Regions from separate parts of the Azohydromonas lata genome, predicted to be linked through region 1. Evidence: predicted binding sites of a transcription regulator. Region 1 holds the regulator's gene; each other region holds the start of a gene.
What was found. The regulator FNR, encoded in region 1, switches genes on or off when oxygen is low (the NO sensors DNR and NnrR bind a similar motif). The targets are predictions, from matches to a motif close to TTGATNNNNATCAA.
Positions count from the first base shown of each region.

Region 2: a site for FNR is predicted at 2,690-2,703, ahead of SM757_RS17585 (hemerythrin domain-containing protein). Genes of this name have one in related genera too.
Region 3: a site for FNR is predicted at 3,616-3,629, ahead of SM757_RS29005 (PHA/PHB synthase family protein). Genes of this name have one in related genera too.
Region 4: a site for FNR is predicted at 2,937-2,950, ahead of ubiU (ubiquinone anaerobic biosynthesis protein UbiU). Genes of this name have one in related genera too.

Region 1 is NZ_JAXOJX010000056.1:31,339-38,965, forward strand. It holds gene SM757_RS25970 (heavy metal translocating P-type ATPase) at 1-1,359, shown strand, start outside; gene ccoS (cbb3-type cytochrome oxidase assembly protein CcoS) at 1,366-1,575, shown strand; gene ccoN (cytochrome-c oxidase, cbb3-type subunit I) at 1,590-3,032, shown strand; gene ccoO (cytochrome-c oxidase, cbb3-type subunit II) at 3,054-3,671, shown strand; gene SM757_RS25990 (cbb3-type cytochrome oxidase subunit 3) at 3,694-3,885, shown strand; gene ccoP (cytochrome-c oxidase, cbb3-type subunit III) at 3,885-4,808, shown strand; gene SM757_RS26000 (hypothetical protein) at 5,058-5,345, shown strand; gene SM757_RS26005 (hypothetical protein) at 5,413-5,691, shown strand; gene fnr (fumarate/nitrate reduction transcriptional regulator Fnr) at 5,773-6,510, opposite strand; gene hemN (oxygen-independent coproporphyrinogen III oxidase) at 6,687-7,627, shown strand, end outside.
Region 2 is NZ_JAXOJX010000029.1:30,612-38,238, reverse strand. It holds gene SM757_RS17605 (response regulator transcription factor) at 1-384, opposite strand, end outside; gene SM757_RS17600 (PAS domain-containing sensor histidine kinase) at 386-1,669, opposite strand; gene SM757_RS17595 (response regulator) at 1,852-2,121, opposite strand; gene SM757_RS17590 (hypothetical protein) at 2,232-2,648, shown strand; gene SM757_RS17585 (hemerythrin domain-containing protein) at 2,761-3,267, shown strand; gene SM757_RS17580 (CHASE2 domain-containing protein) at 3,405-5,099, shown strand; gene SM757_RS17575 (FecR domain-containing protein) at 5,104-5,958, shown strand; gene SM757_RS17570 (acyltransferase family protein) at 6,325-7,380, shown strand; gene SM757_RS17565 (catalase) at 7,521-7,627, shown strand, end outside.
Region 3 is NZ_JAXOJX010000076.1:2,235-9,861, reverse strand. It holds gene SM757_RS29020 (bifunctional enoyl-CoA hydratase/phosphate acetyltransferase) at 1-59, opposite strand, end outside; gene fabI (enoyl-ACP reductase FabI) at 107-865, opposite strand; gene SM757_RS29010 (hypothetical protein) at 1,071-1,484, opposite strand; gene SM757_RS29005 (PHA/PHB synthase family protein) at 1,474-3,357, opposite strand; gene SM757_RS29000 (MFS transporter) at 3,806-5,335, shown strand; gene glgC (glucose-1-phosphate adenylyltransferase) at 5,355-6,614, opposite strand; gene ccoG (cytochrome c oxidase accessory protein CcoG) at 6,788-7,627, opposite strand, start outside.
Region 4 is NZ_JAXOJX010000022.1:28,461-36,087, forward strand. It holds gene SM757_RS14380 (cytochrome D1 domain-containing protein) at 72-1,820, opposite strand; gene cobA (uroporphyrinogen-III C-methyltransferase) at 1,974-2,792, shown strand; gene ubiU (ubiquinone anaerobic biosynthesis protein UbiU) at 3,005-4,018, shown strand; gene SM757_RS14395 (U32 family peptidase) at 4,024-4,962, shown strand; gene ubiT (ubiquinone anaerobic biosynthesis accessory factor UbiT) at 4,959-5,441, shown strand; gene SM757_RS14405 (ribonucleotide reductase N-terminal alpha domain-containing protein) at 5,681-7,627, shown strand, end outside.

The sequences.
Region 1 (7,627 bases):
GCCGACGAGTCGCTGCTCAGCGGCGAGTCGCGCCCTGTGCCGCGCGGCGCGGGCGACGCGCTGGTGGGCGGCTCGGTCAACGTGGGCGCCCCGGTGCGCATGCGCGTGCACCGCGTGGGCGCGGACACGCGCTACGAGCACATCGTGGCCTTGATGCAGCAGGCGCTCACCGAGCGGCCCGCGCTGGCGCGCGCGGCCGACCGTTGGGCGCGGCCTTTCCTGTGGGTGGTGCTCGCGCTGGCCGCGGGCGCCTCGCTGGCGTGGAGTTTCATCGATCCGTCGCGCGCGGTGTGGGTGGCGGTGTCGGTGCTCATCGTCACCTGTCCCTGCGCGCTGTCGCTGGCGGCGCCCTCGGTGATGGTGGCCGCCGCCGGCGGCCTGGCCCGCCGCGGCGTGCTGCTGCAGCGGCTGGATGCGCTGGAAGCACTGGCGCGCGTGCGCCATCTCTTCATAGACAAGACCGGCACGCTGACCGAGGACAGCCTCGCGCTGCGTGAAATCGTTCACGCCAAATCGTTGAGCGCGCACGAAGCTGCGGCGCTGCGGCCGCGCGCTGCGGCGATGGCGCGCTGGTCCACGCACCCGCTGTCGCGGGCGCTCGTCCAGGCCGTGGAGCAGGGCGGGGCGGATGCGGCCATGGTGCCCTCTGCAGACGGCTGGACGCAGGTGCGTGAGCAACCAGGCCAGGGCCTGAGCGCGCTGGACGCCCAGGGCGTGGAGTGGCGCTTGGGCCGTGCCTCCTGGGTGGCTGATGCGCCCGTGGAGGACGGCAGCGACGCGCTGCAGGCCGCCTTTGGCCCGCGCGGGCAGGTGCTGCTGACCTTCTGTTTTGAAGAGCGGCTGCGCGAGGATGCCGCCGCCGCCATGGCCGCGCTGCGTGCGGCCGGCATGGAGCCGGCGCTGCTGTCGGGCGACGCGCCCTCGCGTGTGCAGCGCGTGGCTCAGCGCCTGAGCCTGCCCGTGGCCGCCGCCGGCGCCACGCCGGAGGCCAAGCTGCAGGCCGTGCGCGAAGCGCAGGCGCGTGGCGAAGTGGTGGCCATGGTGGGTGACGGCGTCAACGACGCGCCGGTGCTGGCGCAGGCCGACGTGTCTTTCGCGATGGGCGAGGGCGCGCTGGTGGCGCGGGCGCACGCCGATGCCATCCTGCCCTCACAAAGGCTTCAAGCATTGGCCGATGCGCGCAGTATTGCCGCCAAGGCCATGAGTGTGGTGCGGCAAAATATTGCCTGGGCCGCGCTCTACAACCTGGCCTGCATTCCGCTGGCGCTGGCCGGCTGGCTCCCGCCGTGGGCTGCCGGCCTGGGCATGGCAGCGAGCTCACTGCTCGTGGTGGGCAACTCGCTGCGCCTGGCGCGCTGAGGAACGATGGAAATCCTGTACCTGCTCATTCCGCTGTCGGCGCTGCTGGTGTTGATCATCATCGGCGTCTTCGGCTGGGCCCTGCACGGCGGGCAGTTCGACGATCTCGAACGAGAAGGCGAGCGCATTCTGAACACGGATGGGGAAGCGTTGACGGTAATCAAGCTTGGCGAAAGCTCGGCGCCGAACAATGCGCCCCGGGTGGATTCTCACTAAGAAGGAGGCCAGTGATGGCTCAAGCGGCGCAACCGGGAAGACCGGTTTACAGCGACGCCCCCGTGCGAATGTTCGCAGTGGCGGCGGTGCTTTGGGGTGTGGTGGGCATGTTGGTGGGCGTTTTCGTCGCCACCCAGCTTGCTTTCCCTGATCTTACATTCGGCATTCCCTGGTTGAGCTACGGACGTTTGCGTCCGCTGCACACCAATGCGGTCATCTTCGCCTTCGGCGGCTGCGCGCTGTTTGCCACGTCCTACCACGTGGTGCAGCGTACCTGCCAGACGCGCCTGTTCGCGCCTGGCCTGGCCATGTTCACGTTCTGGGCCTGGCAACTGATCATCGTCGCGGCGGCCGTGACGCTGCCCCTGGGCTACACCTCCGGCAAGGAATACGCCGAGCTGGAGTGGCCCATCGACATCCTGATCGCCGTCACCTGGGTTTCCTACGCGATCGTGTTCTTCGGCACGGTCGGCACCCGCAAGGTGCGCCACATCTACGTGGCCAACTGGTTCTTCGGCGCCTTCATCATCGCCGTGGCCCTGCTGCACATCGTCAACAGCGCCGCCATCCCCGTGAGCCTGTTCAAGAGCTACTCGGCCTACGCCGGTGTTCAGGACGCCATGGTGCAGTGGTGGTACGGCCATAACGCGGTGGGCTTCTTCCTGACCGCGGGCTTCCTGGGCATGATGTATTACTACATCCCCAAGCAGGCCGAGCGCCCGGTGTACTCGTATCGCCTGTCGATCGTGCACTTCTGGGCCCTGATCTTCACGTACATGTGGGCGGGCCCCCACCACCTGCACTACACGGCTCTGCCGGACTGGACGCAGAGCGTGGGCATGATCTTCTCGCTGGTGCTGCTGGCTCCGAGCTGGGGCGGCATGATCAACGGCATCATGACCCTGTCGGGCGCCTGGCATAAGCTGCGCGACGACGCGATCCTGAAGTTCCTGATCGTTGCGCTGTCGTTCTACGGCATGTCGACCTTCGAAGGTCCGATGATGTCCATCAAGACCGTCAACGCCCTGTCGCACTTCACCGACTGGACCGTGGGCCACGTGCACTCCGGCGCCCTGGGCTGGGTGGGCATGATCTCGATCGGCTCGCTGTACTTCCTGATCCCGCGCATGTTCGGCCGCAAGACGATGTACAGCACCCGCGCCATCGAGCTGCACTTCTGGGTGGCCACCATCGGCATCGTGCTCTACATCGCCGCCATGTGGATTGCCGGCGTGATGCAGGGCCTGATGTGGCGCGCCGTGAACCCCGACGGCACGCTGGTCTACAGCTTCGTCGAAAGCGTGAAGGCCACGTACCCGTTCTACATCATCCGTATGGTCGGCGGCCTGCTGTACCTGAGCGGCATGGTGATCATGCTGTGGAACACGATCATGACCGTGCGCAGCGGCAAGGTCGTCGAGACGCCGGTGCCCATGGTTGCGGCTGCCCACGCCTGATTGGATTGAGGAAAGACCGACATGGCACACGCAAATCCGACTGGTCACGAGAAGATTGAGACCAGCAACTTCCTGATGATCGTGCTGATCCTGATCACGGTCGCCTTCGGCGGCCTGGTTGAGATCGTTCCGCTGTTCTTCCAGCACAGCACGACCAAGCCGGTGGAAAACCTCAAGCCGTACACGGCGCTGCAGCTCGCAGGCCGGGACGTCTACATCCGCGAAGGCTGCTACAACTGCCACTCGCAGATGGTGCGTCCCTTCCGCGCCGAGACGCTGCGCTACGGCCACTACTCCACGGCCGGCGAGTTCGTTTACGACCATCCCTTCCAGTGGGGCTCCAAGCGCACCGGTCCTGACCTGCACCGCGTGGGCGGCAAGTACAGCGACGACTGGCACCGCATTCACCTGAACAACCCGCGTGACGTGGTGCCGGAGTCCAACATGCCGGCTTACCCGTGGCTGGAAAAGGCCGCGCTCAACCCGGCGGACCTGGCACCCAAGATGTCGGCGCTTCGCAAGGTGGGCGTGCCCTACAGCGACGACGAGATCGCCAAGGCGGCCGACGAGGTCAAGGGCAAGACCGAGCTCGATGCGGTCGTGTCCTACCTCCAGGTGCTGGGCACCGCGCTGAAGTAAACCAGACCCCGGAGCCAAAGCGATGGACTTCGACATCAACGTCCTGCGCAGCGTCGTGACCTTGTTCAGCTTCGTGCTGTTCATCGGCCTCGCGCTGTGGACCTGGAGCAAGCGTCAGCTTTCCCAACATGACGCGGCGGCACAACTGCCCTTCATTGATGAGGATGACGAGCCCGTCGCTGCGGCCGCGGCCCGCTTCCAAGGGAGTAAGTAATGAGTGATTTCTTCAACAGTGGCTGGTCCTGGTACGTGATCGCCATTGTGGTGGGCGGCCTGGCGTTCTGCCTGTTCGTCCTGATGGTGGCCAGCAAAACCAAGCCCATGGCTGCCGACAACACGACCGGCCATATCTGGGACGAGGACCTGCGCGAACTGAACAACCCGCTGCCGCGCTGGTGGCTGTGGCTGTTCATCATCACGGTGATCTTCGCCGCGGTGTACCTGGCCCTGTATCCGGGCCTGGGTTCCAGCCAGGGCGCCTTCAACTGGTCCAGCCGTGGCCAGTACGAGGCCGAGCAGGAGAAGGCCCGCGCCGCCATGGCGCCGGTCTACGCCAAGTACGTGACCATGACGGCCGAGCAGCTTGCTCAGGACCCGGCGGCCATGGGCATCGGCGAGCGCCTGTTCGTCAACACCTGCGCCGGTTGCCACGGCTCGGATGCCCGCGGCGGCAAGGGCTTCCCCAACCTGACCGACACCGACTGGCTGTATGGCGGCTCGCACGACACCATCAAGCAGACCATCACCGGTGGCCGCCAGGGCATGATGCCCCCGATGGCCGAAGCCATCGGCGGTGGCGAGAACGTGCGCAACGTTGCCAACTACGTGCTGAGCCTCTCCGGCAGCCCGCATAACGCGGTCTACGCCCAACTGGGCAAGGAGAAGTTCACCACCGTGTGCGCGGCCTGCCACGGCGCCGACGGCAAGGGCAACCAGGCCATGGGCGCTCCCAACCTGACCGACAAGGTCTGGCTGCACGGCTGGGGCGAGCAGGCGATCATGAACATGGTCAACAACGGCAAGACCAACGTCATGCCGGCCCATGCTTCGCGCCTGAACCCCGAGCAGATCCACGTGCTGGCTGCCTATGTGTGGAGCCTGTCCAACAAGGGCGGCGCCGCCACGCCGGCGCAGTAATCGCCAGCGGTGTTTGGCGGGGGGCTCATGTCCGCATAAGCGGCCACCCCGCCAAACCAAAGGAAAAAGCGCGCGCCAAGCCGGTTTCGGCTCTGGCGCGCGATGTCTTTTGGGGGCGGCGGCATGGGCCTGGGGCGGCTTGACGGCTCGGGCCCGCGCCGTGCTCCCTCTGTTTTCATTTCCACGTTCGTCGTGCCGTGTCGGCCCTCCGGCCGGCGCGGTGCCCGTGAACCGAGGCAGTATTCCCTGATGGACCGCAAGACCGACAAACAGGCCGGCAATGGCCAGCGCGTGCCGTGGTGGCGCGTGCGCATGATGTGGCTGGTGGTGGGTGGCCCGTTGGCCGTGGTGGTGGCGGCCCTCGTCACCGCCGTCATCGCCATCCGTGGAGCGGACGTGGTCATAGGCTCCGGCGCGGCGCCGCAGTCGCAGCAGCCCGCGGAAGATTCCTCAGGCGACATGCGCCCCGCCATAGAGGCGCGCAACAAGGCAGCTGCCGAAGCCGCCGCAGTCGGAGCCTCTTCGGCTCAACGCTAGCTCCGGGTCAACGCTAGGACGGGGCAGGGCGGCCGCGCGCAAGAATGGCCGCCAGGAGGTGATCGACATGACGACAACCCCTCGTGCCCAAGCGGTGATGCTGGTGGCCTGGCCTTCGTTCCTGATGGCCGCGGTGCTGGAGATGCTGGTGTTCGCGCTGGTGGATCCGCACGACCTGCTCGGTGCCGGTGCCATACCGGCCGAGCTCACGCCTACCGGCGTGTACTCGCTGGCCTTCTTCCTGTTCTGGGCCGTGATCGCCGCGGCCGGCGCCCTGGGCCACTGGCTGGGTACCCCGCCCAACGCGATCGACGCCGGCCACATGCACGGCGTCCATGGCCACTGAAAGACCGTTTCCACGGCCGAAGACGGCAACAAAAATGGCGCCCGCGGGCGCCATTTTTATTTGAAGCCGTAGGGCGGGCCGTCAGCAGGCGGCGCCGTTGACCAGCTTTTGCAGGCCGTCCTGGTTCACGATGCGAATCTGGCGCTGCTTCACTTCGAGCAGGCCTTCTTCCTGGAACTTGGAGAAGGTGCGGCTCACCGTTTCCAGCTTCAGGCCCAGGTAGCTGCCGATTTCCTCGCGCGTCATGCGCAGGATGAGCGAGGAGGCTGAGAAACCGCGTGCCTGAAGGCGCTGCGTGAGGTTCAGCAGAAAGGCCGCCAGGCGCTCTTCGGCGCGCATGCTGCCCAACAGCAGCATGACGCCATGATCGCGAACTATTTCACGGCTCATGATCTTGTGAAGCTGGCGCTGCAGGTCAGAGAACTCGCGCGAGAGCTCTTCGAGCTGGCCGTAGTGGATGACGCAGACCTGGGAATCTTCCAGCGCCACGGCGTCCACCGTGTGGCGGTCGCTGCCGATGCCATCCAGGCCCAGCAACTCGCCGGCCATTTGGAAGCCCGTGACCTGATCGCGGCCATCCTCAGCCGAGACGCAGGTTTTGAAGAAGCCCGTGCGCACCGCGTAGAGCGACTGGAAGACGTCGCCGGCGCGGAACAGCGTGTCACCGCGCACCACCGAGCGCCGCGTGGCCACCATGGTGTCCAGCTGCTCCAGGTCCGTGCGCGACAGGCCCACCGGCAGGCACAGCTCACGCAGGTTGCAACTGGAGCAGGCGACCTTGAAAGGTTCAGAGCGAATGGGCGGCAGAGTGCTGTTCATGTTGCATCGCGATGCCGTGGCGGCACATCCGGCCGCCTGGGCGCAGGTTTCTTCAGGAGAGTCAGCGGTCTTCAACATGATATGCCTCAATCACTGGCGCCATTCTTGGCGGCGCCTCAACTTGCCGACTTGAGGCACATCAAGCTCTTGTGTCCCGGGTTTGGCAAAGTGTCGCCATGCTACGCGATACATCCGCCCCCGGGCCCATCCTGACCGAAAGCTTGCTCCAGCGACTGGACGTGCCGGGGCCTCGCTACACCTCCTATCCAACCGCGGACCGCTTCGTCGAGGCGTTTGGACCGGTGGAGTACGCACAGGCCCTGGAGCAACGCGCACAAGGCGCCACGGTGGGCGGCACGCCCCCGCTGTCCCTTTACGTCCATATCCCGTTCTGCGAGTCGGTCTGCTACTACTGCGCCTGCAACAAGGTCATTACCAAGCATCACGAGCGGGCCGAGGAGTACATCCAGGCTCTGGAAGCCGAGATCGGCCTGCACGTGGCGGTGCTGGGCAAGGGCCAGTCGGTGTCGCAGCTGCATTTCGGCGGCGGCTCGCCGACCTTCCTGTCCGACGCCGAGATCGAGCGCCTGATGGCGGCCATGCGTTCGGCCTTCCGCATTGCGCCGGGTGCGGAGATCTCCATCGAGGTGGATCCGCGCACGGTCACCACCGAGCGGCTGCAGAACCTGGCCCGCATGGGCTTCAACCGCCTGAGCTTCGGCGTGCAGGACTTCGATCCCGAGGTGCAGAAGGCCGTGCACCGGGTGCAGTCTTTCGAGAGCGTGCACGAGCTGGTGGTCAGCGCCCGCGCACTGGGCTTCGAGTCGCTGAACGTGGACCTGATCTACGGACTGCCCAAGCAAACGCCCGCGTCCTTCGCCCGCACGGTGGAGCTGGTGGGCGAGCTGCGGCCGGACCGCATCGCGCTGTATGCCTACGCGCACCTGCCCCAGCGCTTCAAGCCGCAGCGCCGCATAGACCCCGAGCAACTGCCGCCGCCGGGCGACCGCGTGCAGATGCTCGGTGGCGCCATCCAGGGCTTCCTGGGTTTTGGCTACACCTACATCGGCATGGACCACTTCGCGCTGCCCGGCGACACCCTGGCTGCGGCCAAGCG
Region 2 (7,627 bases), on a different contig from region 1:
GGCCACCGTGCGGATGGCGCCAATGAGCGCTTCGCCCGCGGCGCGCTTGACCACGTAGCCGGCCGCGCCCGCGCGCAGCATGCGGCGCAGGTAGCCCTGGTCGGCGTGGCGCGTGAGCGCCAGCACGTGCACCTCGGGACAGCTCTCGTGGATCTGCTCCGCGGCTTCCGCCCCGCCCACGTCCGGCATGGACACGTCCAGCACCGCCACGTCGGGCTTGAGCTTTTGCGCCATCTGCACCGCCTCGCGGCCGCTGCGCGCCTGCGCCACCACCTCCATGTCCGGCTGCGTGGACACCAGCATCGCCAGCCCCTCGCGCAGCACCGCATGGTCGTCCGCCAGCAGCACGCGCCAGCGGTGACTTGTCCCTTCCACCAGATGCATTTCAACTTCCTTCAGGTTGCAGCGGGATGCTCAGGTACACCGTGGTGCCCTGGCCCGCCTCGGTTTCCAAGTCCAGCCGCCCGCCGGCCTGGCGGGCGCGCTCGGCCATGCCGCGCATGCCCAGGCGGCGCCCCGGGCCGGCGCGGGGCCGGAGCTCCTCTTCGACGGCCATGCCTCGGCCGTCGTCCTCGACGATGGCGCGCAGCTCGCCGTCCTGCAGCTCCACGATCAGGCCGACCCGCGACGCCTGCGCGTGCTTGCGCACGTTGGTCAGCGCCTCCTGCACCACGCGGTACACGGTGGTCTCCAGCGCGGCGTCAAAGCGCCGCCCGCGCAGGCCGCGGGTGTGGAGGTCCACGGCAATGCCGCTGTCCTCGGCCCAACTGCTGGCCAGCTCGCGCAGCGCGTCGTTGAGGCCCAAGTCGTCCAGCAGCGCGGGGCGAAGCTGGTAGGAGAGGCGGTCCACGTCGTCGTCCAGCCGCCGCGTGACCTCGCGCAGTTGCGCCAGGCGCTCGCGCAGGGCGCGGGGCAGGGCGGGGTCTTCCAGCACGGCGCGCAGGCCCAGGGTGAGCGCGGTCAGGTGCTGGCCCAGCGAGTCGTGCAGCTCGCGCGCCAGGCGGCGGCGCTCATCCTCCTCGGCATTGACGAGCTGGTCGAGCAGCTCGCGGATCTGCGCATCCGTGGCGCCGCGCTCCGCCACCTCGTTGGCCAGTTGCGTGTTGGCCAGCTCCAGCGCGGCGGTGCGCTCCTGCACCCGCTGCTCCAGCTCGTCGTGCGCCAGGCGCAAAGCCTCTTCAACCTGCTTGCGCGCGGTGACGTCGGCCAGCGTGCCCACCATGCGCTGGGGCTTGCCGGCGGCGTCGCACACGCAGCGCGCGTCGTTGGCCACCCAACGCAGGCCGCCATCCGGGCGCAGCAGCCGGTATTCGGCATGAAAGCCCCGGCCCTCGCGCGCGGCTTCGTCCATGGCCCAGATCGCCTCCAAGTCCTGCGGGTCCACCAGGTGGCGCCAGCAGTCGTGGTCCGCTTCCAGCGCCTCGCGCGTGAGGCCGGTGATGCGCAGCACCGCCTCCGAGAACCAGAGCCGCCCGCTGCGCAAGCTCCACTCCCAAAGCCCAAGTTGGGCCGCGTCCAGCGCCAGCTCCAGCCGCTCCTTGTCTTGCGCGAGCATCTGCTCGGCGCGGCTGCGCTGGCCCAGGGCCGGCACCTCGAAATGCCCGTGCCGCGCGGCGCGCTCGTCCGCGGCGGCGCAGGGCGGGCCGGGTGTCAGGGCATTGCGGTTCATGGCCCGGACCTCACGCCGCCAGGGCGGGTGCCCAGGCCGCGCCGTTGAAGGGCGTGCCTGTGCGGCTGGGTTCCATAAGGCCCAGGACTTGCACCGGAGGTGCCGGGGGACAGGTGGCATGTTGCATGCAGCGGGGTCCTGCTTCGCCGGGTTGCGGGCATCCCTTGTGCCCGCGCAGCCGTTCATTCGCGCTGGGGCGCCAGCTCGCGCAGGGTGGGCAGCAGCTTGTCCAGCATCACGGGCTTGCGCAGGTGTGCGGCAAAGCTTGCCGCGATGGCGCGCCGGGCGTTGCCCGGGCGGCCCACGCCGGTGAGCGCAATCACGGGCAGCGCGCGCAGCCCCTCGCGTTCGCGCAAGGCGTGCAGCAATTGCTGGCCGTCCATGCCGGGCAGGGCGATGTCGGTGATGACGAAGTCCGGCTGCAGAGTGATCGGGGACGGAGGTAGGAGCATGGGTGGGTCACGCGTTGAGCCCGTGATTTTCCTCGTGCATGGCGTGGTTGAGGAACCTGTGGCGGGCACACGAATTGGCCGACTGCGCCATCTTGACAAAGGACGCTTCCATGCCCCGACGCGACCTCGTGGTGGTGGGTGCCCGCGCCGGCGGCGTGCGGGCACTGCGCGCGCTCACCGCCGCGCTACTGGCGGATTTCGACGCCGCCATGTGCGTGGTGCTGCACGTGGGCGCGTTCAAAAGCGCGCTGCCGGCGGTGCACGCGGCCACGGGCGATGCGTTGCGCTACCGCTGCCACACCGGGCACGCCTTCTCGCTGCGCACGCTGGCCGCCGTGCAGCAGGAAGCCACGGAGACCGCCCTGTGGTCGGTCGTGCGCTCGCTGCAGGAAAAGGAGCTGCTGCGCAAGATCGCCGAGCTCGACCGCAGTGCGGGCGACGAAGCACACGCGCGGCAGTCCGAAACCGAGGCCGACGATTCGCGCAAGCAGGCCGACACCCTGCGCTGGCTCGTGGAAAAGGGCTGAGGCGTTGGGGCCGGCGGCCCCTGAGGTTGCGCGCACAGGCATTGATGCGCGACAAACTGCCGGCGCATGCCTTGTCAACAATGGTTTTCAACCGTCAGACAAGGAGATGCGCATGGAAGCCCCGGTCAACCGACAGCGGCCCGCACGGCCCGCGGTACCGCTGATCGACCCGATGGACGCGCTGGACCAGACGCACCGCGAGGTGTTGCGCCAGTTGGGTGGCCTGCGCGAGTTGCTGGACCGCATCGAGGCGCAGGGCGCCGATGCCCGCACGCGGGCGCAGGCTGACGAGATCTGCGGCTTCTTCGGCTTCACCGCGCGCCGCCACCACGAGGACGAGGAGGAGCAGGTCTTCCCCATGCTGCTGGCCCACGGCGACGCCGAGCTGGTGGAGCAGGTCAAGCGCCTGCAGCAGGATCACGGCTGGCTGGAGGAGGACTGGCTGGAGATCGGCCCGCAGCTCGTGGGCCTGGCCGGCGGCTACAGCGGCTACGAAGTGGACGTGCTGCGTCAGGGCGTGGCGGTGTTCGCCGAGCTGTACCTGGAGCACGTGTCGTTGGAGGAGGGGGCGGTGTTCCCCGCGGCACGCAAGCTGCTGGCCGCGCGCGCGGCGGTCTGAGTGGCCGCCGCCGCTGAGGGCCGCCCGCGGCGGCGGCCCGCGAGCATCACTTTGGTCATGTCGGCCAAGGTGGCGGCACGCCGGCGCAAGCCTATGCTCCTTGCCGCGCCCGGCCCGACTGCCGCGGCGCGGCGCGGATGCAAAACGTCTTCATCAGCTATCGCCGCGATGACAGCGCCGCGCATGCGCGGCTGATCAACAACGAGCTGTCGCAACATTTCGACGTCTTCATGGACGTCGACGACATCGGCTGGGGCGACGACTTCGCCCAAGTCATCGACGAGCACATCGCCCGCGCCGACGTGGTGGTGGTCGTCATCGGCCCCCACTGGACCCGTCTGATCGAGGAACGCGCCCGCGGCGACGACTGGGTGCGCCACGAGGTGAAGGCTGCGCTGGCGCGCCGTGCGCGTGACGGCATACGGGTGCTGCCCGTGCTGGTGGGGGGCGCCGGGCTGCCCAACCAGCCGCTGCCGGCCGACATCGACGCGCTGCGCCGGCTGGACGCGCGCGAGCTGCGCGACCGCGCGCTGCGCGACGACATGGCGCGGCTGGTGGAGGCGGTGCAGGGCGAGCGCTTCGACGACCGGGAGCGGCGTGGACAGCGTGAGCGGCGTGCGCGCCGTTGGGCGGCGCTGCTGAGCCCGCTGCTGTTCCTGGCCGCCTGGCTGGCGCTGTTCGAGCTGCTTGGGCTGGACACGCGCATGCAGGCGCTGACGCTGCGCGCTGCCCACGCGCTGCCGGGCGACGCGCCGCCGGCGTGGAGCGGCGGCGTCGTGCTGCTGGCGCTGGACAACGAGGCGCGCGCCGCCGTCGGCTTGCCGCTGGGGGCCCAGTGGCGCGACCGGATTGCGCTCGTGGTCGGCCGCGTGGCCGGGGCCGGCGCCCGCACGCTGGCGCTGGACCTGACCTTCGAGGAGCCGGGCGACCCCGCCAAGGACGCGGCGCTGGAGCGCGCCCTGGCCGCCGCCAAGGCGCGCATGCCCGTGGTGGTGGCCGTGCAGCGGCTGGACGTGTACGGCGAGCCAGCGCTGCTGGCGCGGCTGCGTCCCCACGCGGCTTGGGGCGTGGCCTGCCTGGGGCAGCGGCAGGACATGGCCTATCTGATGCCGCTGCTGCTGCGGCGGGGCGAGGGCACTGCGGCGGCGCTGTGGCCGTCGTTCAGTCTGGCGGCGTTCACGGGCGGCGTGCCGCTGCGCTCGGCGGCGGCGCTGGACGCGCTGGGGCTGTCGCTGCCCGTGGCGCGTGCGGGCGACGACGGCACGGCGCTGCTGCAGGGCTTCAGCGCCGAGACGCTCGCGGCCCAGCCGCCGGGCTGCGGCGCGATGCGGGCGGGGGACTTCGTGGTCAGCCAGTTGCTGGACGGCTACGCGGTGCCGGCCTGGGCCGCGGCGCCGGCACGCGTGTCCCTGGCCGGCGTGCTGCGCGGCGACGCGTCGGCGCTGCAGGCGCTGCGCGGGCGCATCGTGCTGTTGGGCGTGATGAGCGGCGATGAGGATTTGCACCGCACCCCGGCCGGCACCCGCTATGGCGTGGAGCTGCTGGCGGCGCAGGTGGAGGGCCTGCTGCGCGGCGCGGCCGTGCGCCCGTTGCGGCCCCTGCCGCTGTGGCTCATGCTTTTGGCGCTGGCCGTGGCCGGTGCCGGCGTGGCCACGCTGCTGCGCGGCACGCGGCGGCGCTGGGCCTGGCCCGCGGTGGCGGCGCTTGGGCTGGTGTTCGGCCTAGGCTGCGTGCTGTGGTTTCGCAGCGAGCAGCAACTGGTGCCGCCGCATTACGGCTGGCTGGCGCTGGCCTTGGGCGCGGGCTTGGCCCGGCGCATGACGCGGGAGTAGTGCGATGCGCATGTCGGGTTGGCGACGGTGGCTGCTGTGGTGGCTGAGCCTGTCCCTGGCGCTCTTGCCGCTGGCGGGCTGCGAGACCTTGGGCGGTGGACCCGGCACGGTGGTGCTGGCGGGCGTCGTGATCGACGGCGAACGCTTGGCCAGCGCGCAGGAGGCCGGCGCCGTGCTGCGGGTGTGGCGCGGCGGCGCGGCGCTGCCGGTGCAGGCCGGCATGGCGCTCATGCCGGGCGACCGGGTGGAAACCGGCCCGCGCGCCTACGCTGTGGTGCGCTGGCCGTCCGGCAGCGAGGTCTACATGCGGCCCGGCAGCGCGGCGGACATCGGCTCGCTGCGGCGGGCAATCGGCGAGTTTTTCGTGAAGGTGCGCGGGCTGTTCGCGGTGGAGACCGACTTCGTGCGCGCCGGCGCCAAGGGCACGGCCTACCTGGTGCGCACGGGCCCCGGCGGCTCGGTGCTGGTGACGGTGTTCGACGGGCGTGTGCAGGTGGATTCGCTGCAAGGCCGCTGGCTGCCGGTGACCATGGAGCGCGGCAGCACGGCTGTGGCGCATCCGCAGGCGCCGCAACCCGTGGCGGCCGCGCCGGCAGAGTTGCAGCAGACGCAGGCGTGGGTGGAGCGCATCGAAAAGCTCGTCCCGGTGCGCTCCTACAGCGGGCTGGGCGTGGCCATCACGGCCGTGACCATTGGGGCGCTCATCGCGGCCATCCTCGGCGGCAAGAGCGGTGGCGACCGGGGCAGCACGCCGGCCACACCGGCAGGCCGCGGTGCAACGCCCGCAGGCACGCCGGCCCCCGCCCCCGCGGGCACGCCGGACAGTCAGCCCACGCCAGCGCCGATACGGCTGCGCTGACATGACGCATGCCGCCAGGCGGCGTGAGCGTGTCAGCTCACCCGCCTGCGCGCGGGCACGGTGCCTGGGCGGGGTCGGCTCTGAAGCGGAATATTGTCTGAGGCGACAGGATCCGAAGTTTTAGTCATTTTTCACTTTGCTCTGCGCAGATATATGGATGGGGTTGATACCCAGTCCCGGTGGGGAGGCTTCCTCCCTGGCTCAAAGGGTAATTTTCTTGCAATGCCGCGAGCATGAGGCAATCATAATTTGTTTGTGCCGGCTCGCGATTTGATCGAGCCTGGCAAAAACGGTTTATAAAATCAAGACGATAGGGGGGAGTTGATGGGTCACAATGAATCCAGGGGTGATTCTTCCTTGGAGTATATGCCTAGGCTCGATGGCTTGCGGGCCATTGCGGTGATGGCGGTACTCGTAGAGCATTTTATTCCATTCGGCGCCATTCGAAATCTCAGTCCCGGCGGCGCGGGCGTTACCTTGTTTTTCGTGTTGAGCGGTTATTTGATTACCAGAATACTCATCAAGTATGCGGAGAGCCGGTCTTCGCTGATGGAATCTGCAGTCCAGTTTTATTGGCGGCGCTTCTTGCGGTTGACCCCGCCATTTTTTGTTGCCATAGGCCTTGCGGCACTCCTGGGCTTGCCCGGCATGAGGGAAAATTGGCTGGTCCATGGCTTGTACCTGACCAATCTGAAAATTGGCCTGAGTGGCCATTGGGGCACAGGGGCCGACCATTTCTGGAGTCTGTGTACCGAAGAGCAGTTTTATCTGCTGTGGTTTTTCGTGGCCGTGGCCTTGCCCCGCCACCGCCTTGTACCCGTCATACTGCTGTGCTTCGTGATCACGCTGATTTACAGGTTGGCGGTTTTCTCGATGGGGTGGAGCCCTTTGTCAACCGTGCTCCTGCCGGGCAACCTGGTCAGCCTGACGATGGGCGCCTTGCTCGCGCAGGCTGAAAATGACAGCCGCCTGGCGTTCATCACCCGGACCGCTTGCAACCGAAAATTTCTTCTGGCGTCCGGCCTCGTATTTCTCGCGGTTTCAGTGTCGCTGCCATGGGCAGTCATTTCCCGTGTGGTTTTTTATCCGTTCGCGGGTGCGTTGTTTTTCGGAGCTTTGGTTTTTGCGGCGGCACAGCCGGGTACCAACAGGGTGCTGGATTGGCTTTGCAATGCCAAGTTGAGGCAGATTGGAAAAATCAGCTACGGCATATTCGTGTACCACATGTTCCTGCCGGAAATTCTGCGCAAGCTGCCCATGGCGGGCGGTGTTTTTGAAGGCACGAGCTGGGTGGGTTTCGTGCTGCTGTGCCTGGTATCCGTCCTCGTCGCCTGGGTGTCCTGGGTGTTCATGGAAGAGCCCATCCTGCGCTTCAAGAACCGCCTCAAGTGGCGGGCTTCAAGCCGCCCCAGAGAGGTTTGAAGCGCGAATCGGCCTGGTGTGGGTGAAGTGTGTGCAATACAGCTTATGTAAAGTGACGCTGGGGCTTCAACCTCGGGCTGGAAGCTGAGGAATATCGATTGCCATGGGGCTTCGCACGCAACCAATGCAGGAACCTCCCCATGGCCACCAAGAAAACGCCGGCTGCCAAGTCGCCCTCCGAGCCTGACAAGTCCAGCGGCGCCGCCAGAAAGACGACCACCGCCAGCGGCAAGCAGTCCATGGCGGG
Region 3 (7,627 bases), on a different contig from region 1:
ACGCTGATCTCGTCGTAGGTGACGTTCTCGATGTAGTCGGTTTCCAGCAAGGCGTTCATGGCGGTGTGTTCCCGTTCGAGTTGTTCGGTGTTCGCGGCGCTGAGGCTCAGGCCACGGCGTGGCAGCCGCCGTCCACGTAGATGGTCTGGCCGGTCATGCCGGAGGCGGCGTCGCTGCAGAGGAAGTTGGCGAGCTGGGCGATCTCGTCCAGCGTCACCAGGCGGCCCAACGGGGCCTTGGCCACCGAGGCGTCCACCAGCTCGTCGAAGCCGGCGATGCCCGACGCCGCGCGGGTGTGGATGGGGCCGGGCGAGACGGCGTGCACGCGGATGCGCTGCGGGCCCAGCTCCACGGCCATGTAGCGCACCAGCGATTCCAGCGCGGCCTTGACCGGGCCCATCAGGCCGTAGTGCGGCACGGCCTCGTCGGCGCCCAGGTAGGTCATGGTGACGATGGCGCCGCCCTGCGTCATGTGCGGGGCGCACAGCTTGGCCAGCTCGGCCAGCGAGTGGCACGAGACCTCCATGGCGCGCGCGAAGCCCGTGGAGGAGCTGTCGATGACGCGGCCGTGCAGGTCTTCCAGCGGGGCCCAGGCGATGGAGTGGACGATGAAGTCCAGCCGGCCCAGCTTTTCCACGGCGAAGTCCACCAGCGCCTGCAGCTCGCCGGGTTGCTCGACGTTGCAGGGCTTGAGCGCAATGCCCGCGGGCTCGGTCAGCGGCGCAACGAAGCGCGTGGCCTTCTCGTTGAGGCAGGAGACGACCACGTCGGCCCCCTGCAGCTTGGCCAGCTCGGCGCAGCCCCAGGCGATGCTGTGCTCGTTGGCCACGCCCACGATGAGGCCCTTCTTGCCGGCCAGGCTCATGCGCGAGGTGCGCGCGGTGCCGTTGGCGGTGGAGGTGGAGAGGTCGGCGGTGTTGACGGCTTGGTCCATGGTGTGTGTTCCCGGTTCGTTTCGTTGGTGCTCTCAGCCTCGTATTGGCCAAAAGCGCGGCTTGTTGGGGGCGCGCCTGCCCTGACGGCAGCAGGCGGCGTCCCGTGTTGTGGTGATGCTTTTGTGAAGCCGGCGGCTACAGCGTCATGCCGGCGGTGGACTGCGTGAAACCTTCGCGGCGCAACTGCGCGTCGGCCGCGGCCAGCAGCTCGTGCACGGCCGGCGCGCCCACCACGGCCGCCAGACGGCTGCACAGCTGCCAGCGCAGCACCAGCAGCGCGCGCAACTCGTCCCACAGGTGCGAGACGCGGCGCTCCGGGCCGCGGTAGTTGCGCCCGCCGCCTTCGCTGCGCCGCTCCGTGGCCACCGCGGAGGTGGGCGGGCGTTGCAGGATGCGTTCGACGTCCGCCGGCGTGTCCAGCGGGGCGCGCAGCGCGATGGCCAGTTGCACGATGCGGCCCTGCAGCGCCTGCAGCTCGGCGTCCAGGCGGTGCAGCAGGTCGGTCTCGGGCCGTTCGCCCAGCAGCGCGGTGTGCGACTCAATCCGCATGGCGCACGTGCACGTATTGGCCGGGGGCATCGTCCAGAGCCACGTCCTTGGGCAGCGGCGGCAGCGCCACTCGCGGGCCGCTGCGCTGGGCCAGCCAGGCGCTCCAGGCTTCCCACCAGGAACCCTCTTGTGCGGGAGCGCCCGCGGCGTAGTCCTCCGGCGCCACGTAGGCCTGGCCGGGCTCACGGCTGGCGAGCTGGTAGCTGCGCCGCGCGTGGCCGGGCTCGGAGACGATGCCCGCGTTGTGCCCGCCGCTGGCCAGGACGAAGGTGGTCTCGGTGTCGGTGAGCAGGTGGATCTTGTAGACCGACTTCCACGGCGCCACGTGGTCGCGCGCCGTGCCCACGATGAACATGGGCGCGTGCAGGTCCGACAGCGCCACCGCGACGTCGCCCACGCGGTAGCGGCCCGTGGCCAGCGCGTTGTTCAGGTAGAGCGACTGCAGGTACTCCGAGTGCATGCGCTCGGGCAGCCGCGTGACGTCGGCGTTCCAGCTCATGAGGTCGTTGGGCTGGTCGTCCTGGCCCAGCAGGTAGCGGCGCACGTTGCGCGCCCAAATCAGGTCGCGCGAGCCCAGGAACTGGAAGGAGCCGGCCATCTGCCGCCCGCTGAGGAAGCCGGTGCGGGCCATCTCCTCGCGCAGCGTGCGCAACTGGTCGTCGTCGATGAACACGCCCAGCTCGCCCGGTTCGGTGAAGTCGGTGAGCGTGGCCAGCAGCGTGACGCTTTGCAGCTGCGGCAGGTCGGCGATGTCGGACTGGCGGCGCAGCGGGTGCGCCTCGCCCGCGGCGTGGTGGCCGGCCAGCGCCGCCGCCACGATGGACAGGAAGGTGCCGCCCAGGCAGTAGCCCGCGGCGTGCAGGCGCCGCGTGCCGCTGGTGCGCGCCACGGCGGCCATGGCGTCCATCACGCCGCTGCGCAGGTAGTCGCGCATGCCCAGGTCGCGGTCGGCGGCGTCGGGGTTGCGCCAGGAAATGATGTAGACCACGTGCCCCTGGCTCACCAGGTAGCGCACCATGGAGTTCCCGGGCGAGAGGTCCAGGATGTAGTACTTCATGATGCAGCTCGGGACGATGAGCAGCGGCTCCGGGTGCACCGTTTCTGTCGTGGGCTCGTAGCGGATGAGCTCTATGAGGTGGTTGCGGTAGACCACCTTGCCGGGCGTCACGGCCACGTCCTGCCCTACGCGGTAGGGCAGCGGCGGCAGCGCGGCGGCGGCGGCCTCGCCGTCGCCGGGCTGCTTGGTGGCTTGCTCGGCCAGGTCGCGCGTCAGCAGCCGGCTGCCCGCGGCCAGGCTTTGGCCGGCGCTGTCGCGCAGCGCCTGCTGCACCTGCGGGTTGGTGGCGGCGAAGTTGGAGGGCGACATGGCGTCCAGCCACTGCCGGGTGAAGAAGTTCACCAGGTGGCCGTGGTGGCGGGCCACGCCGTCAAGCTGCACGGCCTGTTCCCACCAGGCACAGGCCGCCTTGTACTGGTTCTTGTAGACGTTGAAGGGCCACTGTTCCCACGCGGGGTCGCGAAAGCGCTCGTCGCTCTCGGGGCGCTTGGGCGCATCGGCCGTGGGGCCCGCGGCCGGCCCGGCTGCGCTCAAGAGCTTGGCGGCCTGCTGCGCCAGCGTGGACTGGCGCCCGGGAGACGCGGCCAGGTGCATGGCCCAATCCGCCCAAGCCAGCGAAAGGCTGATGGGCGACAGGCCGCCGGACACGCGCGAGAGCATGGCGTGCGCGGCCTGGTCCATGCGCTCGGCGGCGCTGGGCGTGGCCGCCGGCACGGGCGCCAGGGCTTGGGCGATTTGCGCGGTCAGCGCGGGCGGCACGGCCATCGCCAGCGGGCTGGCAAGGGTGCTGGTGGAAGACGCGACTTCTTTGGTCATTGCTTGTCGGCGGGGCATGAGGGTGGGAGTTCTCTGTAATTGCCTGGCCACTACTATCAATTGAATGGCAGCTTCTAAAGGAAGCAAATGCGGCCAGGAAATCCGCTATTTCTGTCGCCGGTTGGAAAAATTTCTCGGCTTATCTCGGTTTGTGAAAAATGCAGGGTGGCCAGGATTTCTCATTGGAAGGGCGAATTATTGCCGCGCCGTGAAACGCATCACGCACGCGTGCGCAGTCCATGAAATTTTCGCTGCGTATTGAGCAAGATCAAGATTGAAGTAATTCGTAGGTTATTCAAGGCCATGGAGTTTTGCAAATTCCCATCCTGCTGTCCGGCATTTGGCTCGGATATTTCGGTATCGGCAGTCTGCGCACGGGATTGAGGCGGTCCAGGTAATTGAATGCCGGTATGCGCCTGCGCGGCATGCGGCTTGCAACGGCCCCGCCATGCCACGCAGCACCCGATTGCCGGAGCGCCCGGCTTCGCCCGCAGCCCAAGCGCTTGCCGTCGCCGCGGCACGGCAGGCCGATGAACCGCCGCGTCGCGCGGTGCTGGCGCTGTTCAGCGCGGTGATGCTGCCCATGTTTCTGGCCGCGGTGGACCAGACGCTGCTGGCCACGGCCACGCCGCGCATCGCGGCCGACTTCAGTGATTTGGGCGACACGGCCTGGATCACCATCGGCTACCTGATCGCCGCCACGGTGACGGCGCCGCTGTACGGCCGCTTGGGCGACCGCTTCGGCCGCCGCCGCATGCTGCTGGCGGCCTTGGCGGTGTTCGCCCTGGGGTCGCTGGCCTGCGCACTGGCGCGCGGCATGGCCGCACTGATCGCCGCGCGGCTGCTGCAGGGCTTGGGTGGCGGCGGCCTGATGGTGCTGTGCCAAGCGCTCATCGGCGAGCTGGTGCCGCCGCGGCTGCGCCCGCGCTACCAGGCGTATTTCGCCATCGTCTTCACCGCCTCCAGCGTGGGCGGGCCCGTCATCGGCGGGCTGGTGGTGCACCACGCCGACTGGCGCTGGCTGTTCCTGGCCAACGTGCCGCTGTGCGCCCTGGCCGCCTGGCGCGTGCTGCGCTTGCCGCCCAGCGGCACGGCACCGGCGCTGCGCGGCGCGCCCACCGACCCGCTTGGGCTGCTGCTGTTCGTGGTGACGGCGGTGTCGGCGCTGCTGTGGTTCAGCCTGGCTGGACACCGTTTCGGCTGGCTGTCGGCCGCCAGCGTGGGGCTCGTCGTCCTGACCCTGGGTGCCGGCACCGTGCTGCTACGCCAGCAGCGCCGCCACGCCTCGCCCTTTTTGCCGCTGGAGCTGCTGCGCTTGCCCGGCGTGGGCTGGATCTGCGGCACGGTGCTGGTGTTCGCGGCCAGCATGTTCGCGCTGGTGTTCCTGCTGCCCATTCAGCTGCAGCTGGGGCACGGCGCCAACGCGGCCGACGCGGGGCTGCAGATGCTGCCGCTCACGCTTGGGCTGGTGGTGGGCTCCACGCTCAACGGCCGCATCACGGCGCGCACGGGGCTGCCTACGCGCATGCCGCCCCGGGGCTTGTCGCTGTCGGCACTGGCCTTGGGCGTGCTGGCGCTGGCGCCGTCCTCGCCCGCGCTGCTGGCGGGTGCGGCGGCGGTGGTGGGCCTGGGTTTCGGCACGGTCATGGCCAGTGCCCAACTCGCCACCCAGACCCTGGCCGGCCGCGAGCGCCTGGGGGCCGCGGCGGGGCTGCTGTCACTCACGCGCTCCTTGGGCGCGTCGCTGGGCACGGCCATCTTCGGCGGCCTGGCCTTCGTGCTGCTGCACGTCAGGCCCGGGGGGGAAGGTGCGGCGCAGGCGCTGCCCACGGACCTCTCACCCCAGGCGCTCACGCAGGCTTTTCACGTCGTCTACGGCGTGCTGGCGGTGTTCGTGGCGGCGGGAGCGTGGATCGCCTCGCGCGTGCCCAAGGTGCACCTGGAGGCCGGCGTCAAGGCCGAGCCGGCCGGAGAGTGAGGCGCGCTGCGTGGGCGGCTCAGAGCCGCGCCAGCATCTCCCGCGTCACCAGCGTGATGCCCTGGTCGGTGCGCTCGAAACGACGGGCGTCCTCCAGCGGGTCGTCGCCTATGACCAGCCCGTCCGGCAGCTCGCAGCCGCGGTCCACCACCACGCGGTTGAGCCGCACGCCGCGGCCCAAGCGCACATAGGGCAGCAGCACGGCGCGCTCGGCCTGCGCGCCGGCGTCCACGTGCACGCTGGAAAACAGCACCGAGCGCGTCACCCGCCCGGCCACGATGCAGCCGCCGGAGACCAGCGAGTCCGTGGCGTTGCCGCAGTCGCTGCGGCCCATGCCTATGAACTTGGCCGGCGGCAACTGCGGCTGGAAGGTCAGGATGGGCCAGCGCTGGTCGTACATGTCCAGCGCGGGCTGCGCGGCGGTGAGGTCGATGTTGGCGTCCCAGTAGGCGTCTATCGTGCCCACGTCGCGCCAGTAGGGCTCGCCGCCGCTGCCCACCACGCCGCTGCGGCTGAAGGGGTGGGCCCGCGCCACGCCCTGGCGCACGGCGTTGGGAATGATGTCGCGGCCGAAGTCGTGGCTGGAGTTCTCGCTCTGCACGTCGCGCGCGAGCTCGCGGAACAGGTACTCGCGGTTGAAGATGTAGATGCCCATGCTCGCCAGCGAGGTCTGCGGCTGCCCGGGCAGGGTGGGCGGATCGGCGGGCTTTTCCACGAAATCGGTGACAAGCCAGTCCTTGTCTACCGCCATGACGCCGAAGGCGCTGGCGTCGGCGCGCGGCACCTCGATGCAACCCACGGTGACTTCCGCGCCGCTGGCGGCGTGGTCGGCCAGCATCACGGCGTAGTTCATCTTGTAGACATGGTCGCCGGCCAGCACCACGACGTAGTCCGGGCGGTAGCTGCTGATGATGTCCTCGTTCTGGTAGACGGCGTCGGACGTGCCGCGGTACCAGTTTTCCTCGTCTATGCGCTGCTGCGCAGGCAGCAGGTCGACGAACTCGTTCATCTCCGCCTTGAGAAAGGCCCAGCCGCGCTGCAGGTGGCGCAGCAGGCTGTGGCTCTTGTACTGGGTGATGACACCGATGCGCCGTATGCCGGAATTCAGGCAGTTCGACAGTGCGAAGTCGATGATGCGGAACTTGCCGCCGAAATAAACCGCCGGCTTCGCACGCCGGTCGGTGAGCTGCTTGAGCCGCGTCCCGCGTCCGCCGGCCAGCACCAGGGCCACCGTGCGCTTGGGCAGTTCCAGGGTTTGCGCGAGATCGTTTGCCGCCATGGCCTCTCCTGTAGTTGTGAGCGGCAACGGCAATCCCCATGCCCTGCAGGACCCGGGAAGAGTCCTGTAGCAAGCGGCGCGCCGTGAGGTCGACTCCCTCAGGACGGGCGCGCCAGGGAAGACGGCAAAAGGGCGCCCCGTTGGGCGCCCTGGCGTCGCATGCCGGCCGGCGCTCAGCGCGGCAGCACGAAAGTGGTCTTTTCGTCCAGCGTGCGTACCGGCTCGCCGTCGTGGGCCGCGCGTTCGATGGTGAAGTGGATCTCGTGTGCGCCGGCCGGTGTGGCGGCGGCCGTCTCCGGCGGCACGCGCAGCAACACTGTGGCCCACTGCGCCTCAGCCGGGCCCAGCGTCATCTTCACCGGCTCGGCCAGTTGCAGCCCCGGCAGCCCGGCTACCGACACGGCGTAGGTCTGCGGCGCCTCGGCCGCGTTCATGACCTGCAGCCGGTAGACGTTCTCCACGAAGCCGCCCTCGACCTGGCGCGCCAGCGTCGAGCGGTCGCGGACGATGTCGGCCTTGAACGGCGTGCGCGTGGCGATGCTGAGGCCCACGGCAATGCAGATGGCGATGAGGATGCCGGTGTAGAGCAGGATGCGCGGGCGCAGCACGCGGGCGAGGACTTGGCCGTGCGTGAGGTGCCTCCGCAGCCCGTTTTGCGTGTCGTAGCGCACCAGGCCGCGGGCGTAGCCCATCTTGTCCATCACCTCGTTGCAGGCGTCCACGCAGGCGGCGCAGCCGATGCACTCGTACTGCAGGCCCTTGCGGATGTCTATGCCGGTTGGGCAGACCTGGACGCACAGCGTGCAGTCGATGCACGAGCCCAGGCCGGCCCGGGCCGGGTCCACCTTCTTGGAGCGCGAGCCGCGTGGCTCGCCGCGCTCGGCGTCGTAGCTGATGACGAGCGTGTCCTTGTCGAACATGGCGCTCTGGAAGCGCGCGTAGGGGCACATGTACTTGCACACCTGCTCGCGCATGAAGCCGGCGTTGCCCCAGGTGGCGAAGCCGTAGAACAG
Region 4 (7,627 bases), on a different contig from region 1:
CAAGAGGCTGCGGGGTCGTGCAAAGCAGGCCGGGGCCAAGGCGCGGGCCGTTGTGGCCGCACCCACTCAACTCAGTAGATGTCGTGCTGCGTGTTGTGGACGTTGAAGTGGCCCGTGGGCGTGACCAGGCGCGGGTCCTTGATCACGGCCTTGAGCTTGAGCGTCTTGTCGTCCACCACCACCAGGGCGCTTTGCTTGTCCTTGGCGGACCACACGGAGAACCACACCTCGTCGCCGTTCTTGTTGAACTCCGGCTGCACCACGCGCATGGCGCCGCCGTCGTTGAGGCCCGCCCACTCGGCGATGGGCAGCACGGTGAAGCCCTTGTCGAGGTTCTTGACGTCGTACACCGCCACCGACTGCGACAGCTTGGGATCGGGGTTGAGCGGCGTGTCCACGTACAGGTGCTCGGACTTCGGGTGGCTCTTGAGGAACAGCGAGCCGCCGCCCTGGCCCTTGATCTTGGCGACCTCCTTGAAGGCGTACTGCTTGTGCTTGACGGGGTCGGTGCCGATGAGCGAGATGGTCTCGTCGCCCAGGTGGCCGGTGGACCACACCGGGCCGAACTTCGGGTGCACGAAGTTGGCGCCGCGGCCCGGGTGCGGGATCTTGCCCACGTCCACCAGGGCGGCGAGCTTGTCTTCCTTGGCGTCGATCACGCCCACCTTGTTGCTCTGGTTGGCCGCCACCATGAAGTAGCGCTTGCTCGCGTCCCAGCCGCCGTCGTGCAGGAAGCGTGCGTTGGCAACTTCCGTGACCTTGAGCGCGTCCAGGTTGGAGTAGTCCACCATCAGCGTCTTGCCGGTTTCCTTGACGTTGACGATGAACTCCGGCTTGAAGTGGGATGCCACGATGGAGGCCACGCGCGGCTCGGGGTGGTACTCCTGCTTGTCCACCGTCATGCCGCGCGTGCCCACGATCTTGAGCGGCTCCAGCGTGTCGCCCTTCATGATCACGTATTGCGGCGGCCAGTAGGCGCCGGCAATGGCCAGCTTGTCGGTGAAGTCGCCTTCCTTGCCCTTGTACTTGCTGGTGTCCACCGACCGCGCTTCCAGGCCGATGCGGATCTCCGCCACGTTGTCGGGCTTGGGCATCCACAGGTCGATCATGTTGACGCGGCCGTCGCGCCCAATCACGTACAGGAAGCGGCCGGACGCGGAGGTGCGCGAGATGTGCACCGCGTAGCCGGTCTTGACGATGTTGACGATCTGCTTGGTGTCGCCGTCTATGAGCGCCACCTCGCCGCTGTCGCGCAGCGTGGTGGAGAAGATGTTGGCGATGTTGTAGTTGTTCTCCTTCTTGGCGGGCCGCTTCTCCGGCGGGATGAGCACCTTCCACGTGCCCTTCATCTCGGCCATGCCCCACTCCGGCGGCTGCGGCGGGTCCTGCTGGATGTAGCGGGCCATGAGGTCCACGTCCTGGTCGTTGAACTCGCCGGAGGTCAGCCAGTTGGGCATGCCCGCGGCCGAGCCGTAGGCGATGAACACCTTCAGGTAGTCCGTGCCCTTGGCCAGGGTGATGTCGGGGGTGAGCGGCTTGCCGGTGGCGCCCTTGCGCAGCACGCCGTGGCAGCCGGCGCAGCGTTCGAAATAGGTCTTGCGCGCCTTGTCGAACTCCGCCTGCGTCATGGGCGGCGCCTTGGGATTGGCGCTCTGGTACATGGGCTCGCCGGCCAGGGGCGAGCCGCCGGCCTGGTAGCCGGCCTCGGGGGCCGTGGCGTGGGGCTTGGCGTCGGCCTGGGCGTCCTGGGCCTGCGCCTGCAGCGCCAGCACCGACATCAGGGCGGCGGCGGCCAGTGTGGAAACTTTCAGGGGTCTCATGCGGGCTTCTCCTCTTCTTGCGGCAACTTGTCGTTGAGCCGGGAGGCATGCTCTGCCCGCGCCGCGCAGGCGTCCTTGAACTGGTTTAAGGACGGAATCGCTGCGCCTGCGGACCATGGCTGCCAACGCAACCGAAGCGAGCCCGATCAAGCCATGAGCGTTTTGGACGAACCGCTGTTCTTCGCCGGCCTGCCGCTGCAGGACGCGCCGCGCGCGGCCCGCGTCACGCTGGTGGGCGCCGGCCCCGGCGACCCCGAGCTGCTCACCGTGCGCGCCGAGCGCGCGCTGCGCTGCGCCTCGCTGGTGCTCTACGACCACCTGGTCTCGCGCGAGGTGCTGCGCCTGGTGCCCGATGGGGCGGACTTGATCTATGTCGGCAAGGAAAGCGCGCGCCACACGCTGCCGCAGGAGGACATCTGCGCCCTCATGGTCCGCCTGGCGCGCAGCGGGCGGGCGCTGGTGCGGCTGAAGGGCGGCGACCCCTACATCTTCGGCCGCGGCGGCGAGGAGGCGCAGGCCCTGGCCGCCGCGGGCGTGCCTTTCGAGATCGTCCCCGGCATCAGCGCCGCGCAGGCCGCCGCCGCCGAGGCCGGCATGCCGCTCACGCACCGCGACCACGCCACCAGCGTCGTCCTGGCCACCGGCCACCGCCGCGCCGGCGCCAAGGACGCGGTGGACATGGATTGGGCGGCGCTTGCGCGCTCGCACCAGACGGTGGTGATCTACATGGGCGTGTCCACGCTGCCCACGGTGTGCGCGCAACTGCAACGGCACGGCCTGCCGGCGGACACGCCCGCGGCGCTGGTGGAGCGCGCCTCGCAGCCCGGCTGCCGCCGCGTGGTGGGCACGCTGCGGACGCTGCCCGCGCTGGCGCGGCATCACGAGGTGCGCCCGCCGGCCCTGCTGATCGTGGGCGGCGTGGTGGCGCTGCACGCGCAACTGGCTGCGCGCGGCACGGCCCTCACGGCTTGAAAGGAGCGCTGGCCGCAGGCCTGTAGGAGGCCCGCTGGCGGGCCGAACGCCCTGCGGGATGCCGCTCTTCGCGGCCACCGGTTCGGCCCGCCAGCGGGCCAATGTCCCTAGCAATCCAATGTTTTTCAGCAATTCGCCAGCTTCTGGACGTGGGTCAACCCCGTGCGAAACCTGATGCAGACAATGCCCCATCCGATGTTTGGAACGACGGGATGACTTTCCTACGCAAACCCGAGCTGGTGGCCCCTGCCGGCTCGTTGCGTGCGCTGCAGCTGGCCGTGGATGCCGGCGCCGATGCCGTGTACGTGGGCCTGAAGGACGCGACCAATGCGCGCAACTTCGCCGGCCTCAACTTTGACCTGGCCCAGGCCCGCGAGGGCGTGCGCTACGCCCATGCCCGCGGCCGCCAGGTCTTGATGGCGCTCAACACCTTTGCCCGCGCCGGCGACAGCGAGCGCTGGTTCCGCGCCGTGGACACGGCCGTGGCCATGGGCGCCGACGCGCTCATCTGCGCCGACACCGCCGTGCTCGCCTACGCCAGCAAGTCGCACCCGCAGTTGCGCCTGCACCTGAGCGTGCAGGCCTCGGCCACCAGCTACGAGGCCATCGAGTTCTACCGCGAGCGCTACGGCATACAGCGCGCCGTGCTGCCGCGCGTGCTCACGCTCAGCCACGTCGGCCACCTCGCGCGCCACACCACGGCGGAGATCGAGGTGTTCGGCTTCGGCAGCCTGTGCGTGATGGTGGAAGGGCGCTGCGCGCTGTCCTCCTACGCCACGGGCCAGTCGCCCAACAACGCCGGCGTGTGCTCGCCCGCCTCGGCCGTGCGCTGGGAGGAAACGCCCCGCGGCGTGGACGCGCGGCTCAACGGCGTGCTCATAGACCGCTACGCGCCCAACGAGTCGCGCGGCTACCCCACGCTGTGCAAGGGCCGCTTCGACGTGGAGGGCCGGCGCGAATACGCCATCGAGGAGCCCACCAGCCTCAACAGCATGGCGCTGCTGCCGCAGCTCATGGCCCTGGGCATCTCGGCCATCAAGCTGGAGGGCCGCCAGCGCAGCGCCAGCTACGTCGAGCAGGTCACGCGCATCTGGCGCCAGGCCATAGACCGCTGCGCCGCCGACCCCGAGAACTTCGACATGGCCCCGTCCTGGGAAGCCGGCCTGGCCCGCCACGCCGAGGCCCAGCAGCACACGCTGGGCGCCTACAGCCGGCCCTGGAGATGAGCGCCATGGCCATCCAGGACAACGCATCGCCCATGGGCCTGACCGTCGGCCCCGTGCTCTACCACTGGAGCCGCGCGTCGCTCACGCAGTTCTATGCCGACGTGGCCGACAGCCCCGCCGACACCGTGGTGCTGGGCGAGGTGGTGTGCTCGCGCCGCCGCGAATACAAGGCCGCCGACTGGTTGTCGCTCGCCCTGGAGCTGCGCCAGGCCGGCAAGGAAGTCATTCTCGGCACGCAGGCGCTGATCGAGAGCGAGGCCGAGCTGCGCACCCTGCGCGAGCGCTGCGCGCAGGACGACTTTCTCGTCGAGGCGGGCGACGCCTCCGCGCTGCGCCGGCTGCAGGGCCGCCGCTTCACCTTGTCGCCGCACGTCAACGTCTACAGCCGCGAGGCGCTGCAGGAGCACGCCGCGCTGGGCGCGGTGCGCTGGGTGCCGCCGGTGGAGCTGGACCTCGCCACCATCGCCCGCATCAACCCGGCCGACGACCCCGTGCGTACCCCGGCGGGCGAGGCCGTGCAGACGGAGATCTTCGGCTTCGGCCGCATGCCGCTGGCCTTCTCGGCCCGCTGCTTCACGGCACGCCACTACAAGCTGCCCAAGGACGAGTGCGAATTCCGCTGCCTGGCCGATCCGGACGGGCTGCTGCTGAAATCCACCGAGGGCGCGGACTTCCTCGTCCTCAACGGCATACAGACGCAATCGGCCGGCCTGCAGTGCCTGCTGGACCGCGGGCCGGCGCTGCGCGGCGCGGGCATCACGCGGCTGCGCCTGTCGCCCTGCGCCCAGGGTTTTATCGAGGTGCTCAAGCTGCACCACGCCGTGCTGCGTGAAGGCCTGGACGCGACGCAGGCGCTGCGCGAATTGAATGCGCTGTCCCTGCCGGGCGCGCTGGTCAACGGCTACGCGCTGGGTGGCGCGGGCCTGGAATGGAGAGCGGCATGAAGGCCGACGAACTGTTGAACAAGCTGCCGCCCATGCCGCAGGGGCTGCGCCGCCTGGTGGCGCGGCTGCCCTGGCAGCCGCCCAGCCTGGTGCTGGCGCTGGGCCTGCAGCGGCTGCTGTGGCCCAAGCTGGACGAGTGGCAGCGCAACGAGCTCGCGCGCAGCGTGGTGGAAGTGGAGGTGATCGACCTGGGCCTGCGCGGCCGGGTGTGGATTGCCCCGCAGGCCGGCTTCGAGGTCGCGCCGTCCTCCCTGGCGCCGCGCGTGCGCATCAAGGCCCGCGCGGCCGACTACCTGCGGCTGCTGCGCGGGCAGGAGGACCCCGACCGCCTCTTCTTCGAGCGGGCGCTGGTGATCGAAGGCGACACCGAATACGCGCTGCTGCTCAAGAACACGCTGGACGCCGTGGGCCCGCTGCAGCTCGATGCCTCGGTGCTGCCGCGCCCGCCCGCATTCCCTTTCCGGCGCCGCGGCGCCTGATGACCTTCTTCGTGTTGTCCTCGAAGGCTTGATCGTGTGCCGGCTGCGGCCGGCGTGGCGCAAGCGTTATGGGGCCGGCTTGCCGGCCCCTTTTTTCTTCATGGCAAGCCTGTTTGCATCATCGCAACAGGCATGGCGGCTGCTGGTTTTGGTGTGCACGGCAGCCGGACATACTTTCGCCGCCACGAATGCATCCGGCCCTCGCCGCGGCGCGGCGCGGGCCTGAACCGGAGTACCCGATGAGCGAATCCATCCTCGGCCCAACCACCGTGCAGAACCTGCCAGCGCAGCCCATCAGCGAGGAAGTGCTGCTGGAGAAATACGCCAAGGACGGCGAGCGCAGCGTGGACGAGGTGCGCACCCGCGTGGCGCGGGCACTGGCCGCCGTGGAGGCGCCGGAGCAGCGCACGCACTGGGAGCAGCGCTTCCTGGACGCGCAGCGCCGCGGCTTCGTTCCGGCCGGGCGCATCAACTCCGCCGCCGGCACGGACCTCTCGGCCACGCTCATCAACTGCTTCGTCCAGCCCGTGGGCGACTCCATCGCCACGGCCGAGGACGGCTTTCCCGGCATCTACACCGCGCTGACCGAGGCCGCCGAGACCATGCGCCGCGGCGGCGGCGTGGGCTACGACTTCTCGCGCATACGCCCGGCCGGCGCCTGGGTGGCCAGCACGCGCAGCAACGCCTCCGGCCCCGTGAGCTACATGCGCGTGTTCGACCGCAGTTGCGAGACGGTGGAGAGCGCCGGCAGCCGCCGCGGCGCGCAAATGGGCGTGCTGCGCTGCGACCACCCGGACATCGAGGCGTTCATCCACGCCAAGGACCAGGGCGACCTGCGCAACTTCAACATCTCCGTGGGCGTGACCGACGCCTTCATGGAAGCCGTGGTGGCGGACCAGGAGGTGGAGCTGGTGCACCGCGCCGCCCCGGGCGAGAAGCTGCGCGAGGCGGGTGCTTACCAGCGCGGCGACGGGCTGTGGGTCTACCGCAAGCTGCCCGCGCGCGCGCTGTGGGACCAGATCATGCGCAGCACCTACGATCACGCCGAACCCGGCGTGCTCTTCCTGGACCGCATCAACGTCGACAACAACCTGGGGTACTGCGAAACGATCGCGGCGACGAATCCTTGCGTGACGGCGGATACGCGGCTGGCGACGCAGTACGGCTTGATCCCCATCGGCGAGCTGCATGCCGCGCAGGCCACGCTGCAGGTGACCGTGGACCGGCGAGCATTGGGCGGCGAAGCAGCCCTGCGCGGCACCGACGTGCGGCCCGCCGTGCCGGCCTTCATGACTTCGCCCGCCGCCGAGGTGTTCCGCGTCGAGACCGCGGACGGCTACGAAATCAAGGCCACGGCCTGGCACGACTTCTACACGGCGCGCGGCAAGCTCAAGCTCTCCGAGTTGCAGCCGGGCGACGAGCTGTGGGTGCAGTCGGCCAAGGGCCAGTTCGGCCCGCAAGGCGATGCGGAGCTGGGCATGAAGCTCGCGCAGCCCGGCGCAGCTGCGGTGCCTGAAGAAATCTGGCGCGGCACCGAGTGCTGCGTGCACGCCTACCTGAAGGCGCAGTTCCAGCTCGATGGCGCCGTCCATGCGCAAGGCGATACCTGCTCGGTGCGCCTGCATTCCCCGCATCGCACCTACCTGCAGCAGGTGCAGGCGCTGCTGGCCAACTGCGGCCTTTTTGCCACCATCGTTGCGGGCCAGGACGCCGCCGGCCCCCATGTGCTGGCGCTGGAAGACGCCTCGCGCGACGCCTTCATGCGCGACATCGGCTTCCTGCTGCAGGAGCACAACGGCAAGTACCAGGCGTGGGCCAAGGGGCGCGAACCCGGCGCCGCCCAGCGCTTCGCCAGCCTCGTCACCCGCGTGGAGGCCGCGGGCCGCGAGCCGGTCTTCGACACCACGCAGGCCGACCACAACACCGTCATCTTCAACGGCCTGGTCACGGGACAGTGCGCCGAACAGCCGCTTCCCTCCTACGGCTGCTGCTGCCTGGGCAGCATCTCGCTCACCCCCTTCGTGCGCGACCCCTTCACGCCGCAGGCCAGCTTTGACGAGGCCGCTTTTGCCGACGTGTCCGCCGTGGCCACGCGCATGCTGGACAACGTGCTGGACGTCACCGTCTGGCCGCTGCCGCAGCAGGCCCAGGAGGCCGCCAGCAAGCGCCGCGTGGGCCTGGGCTTC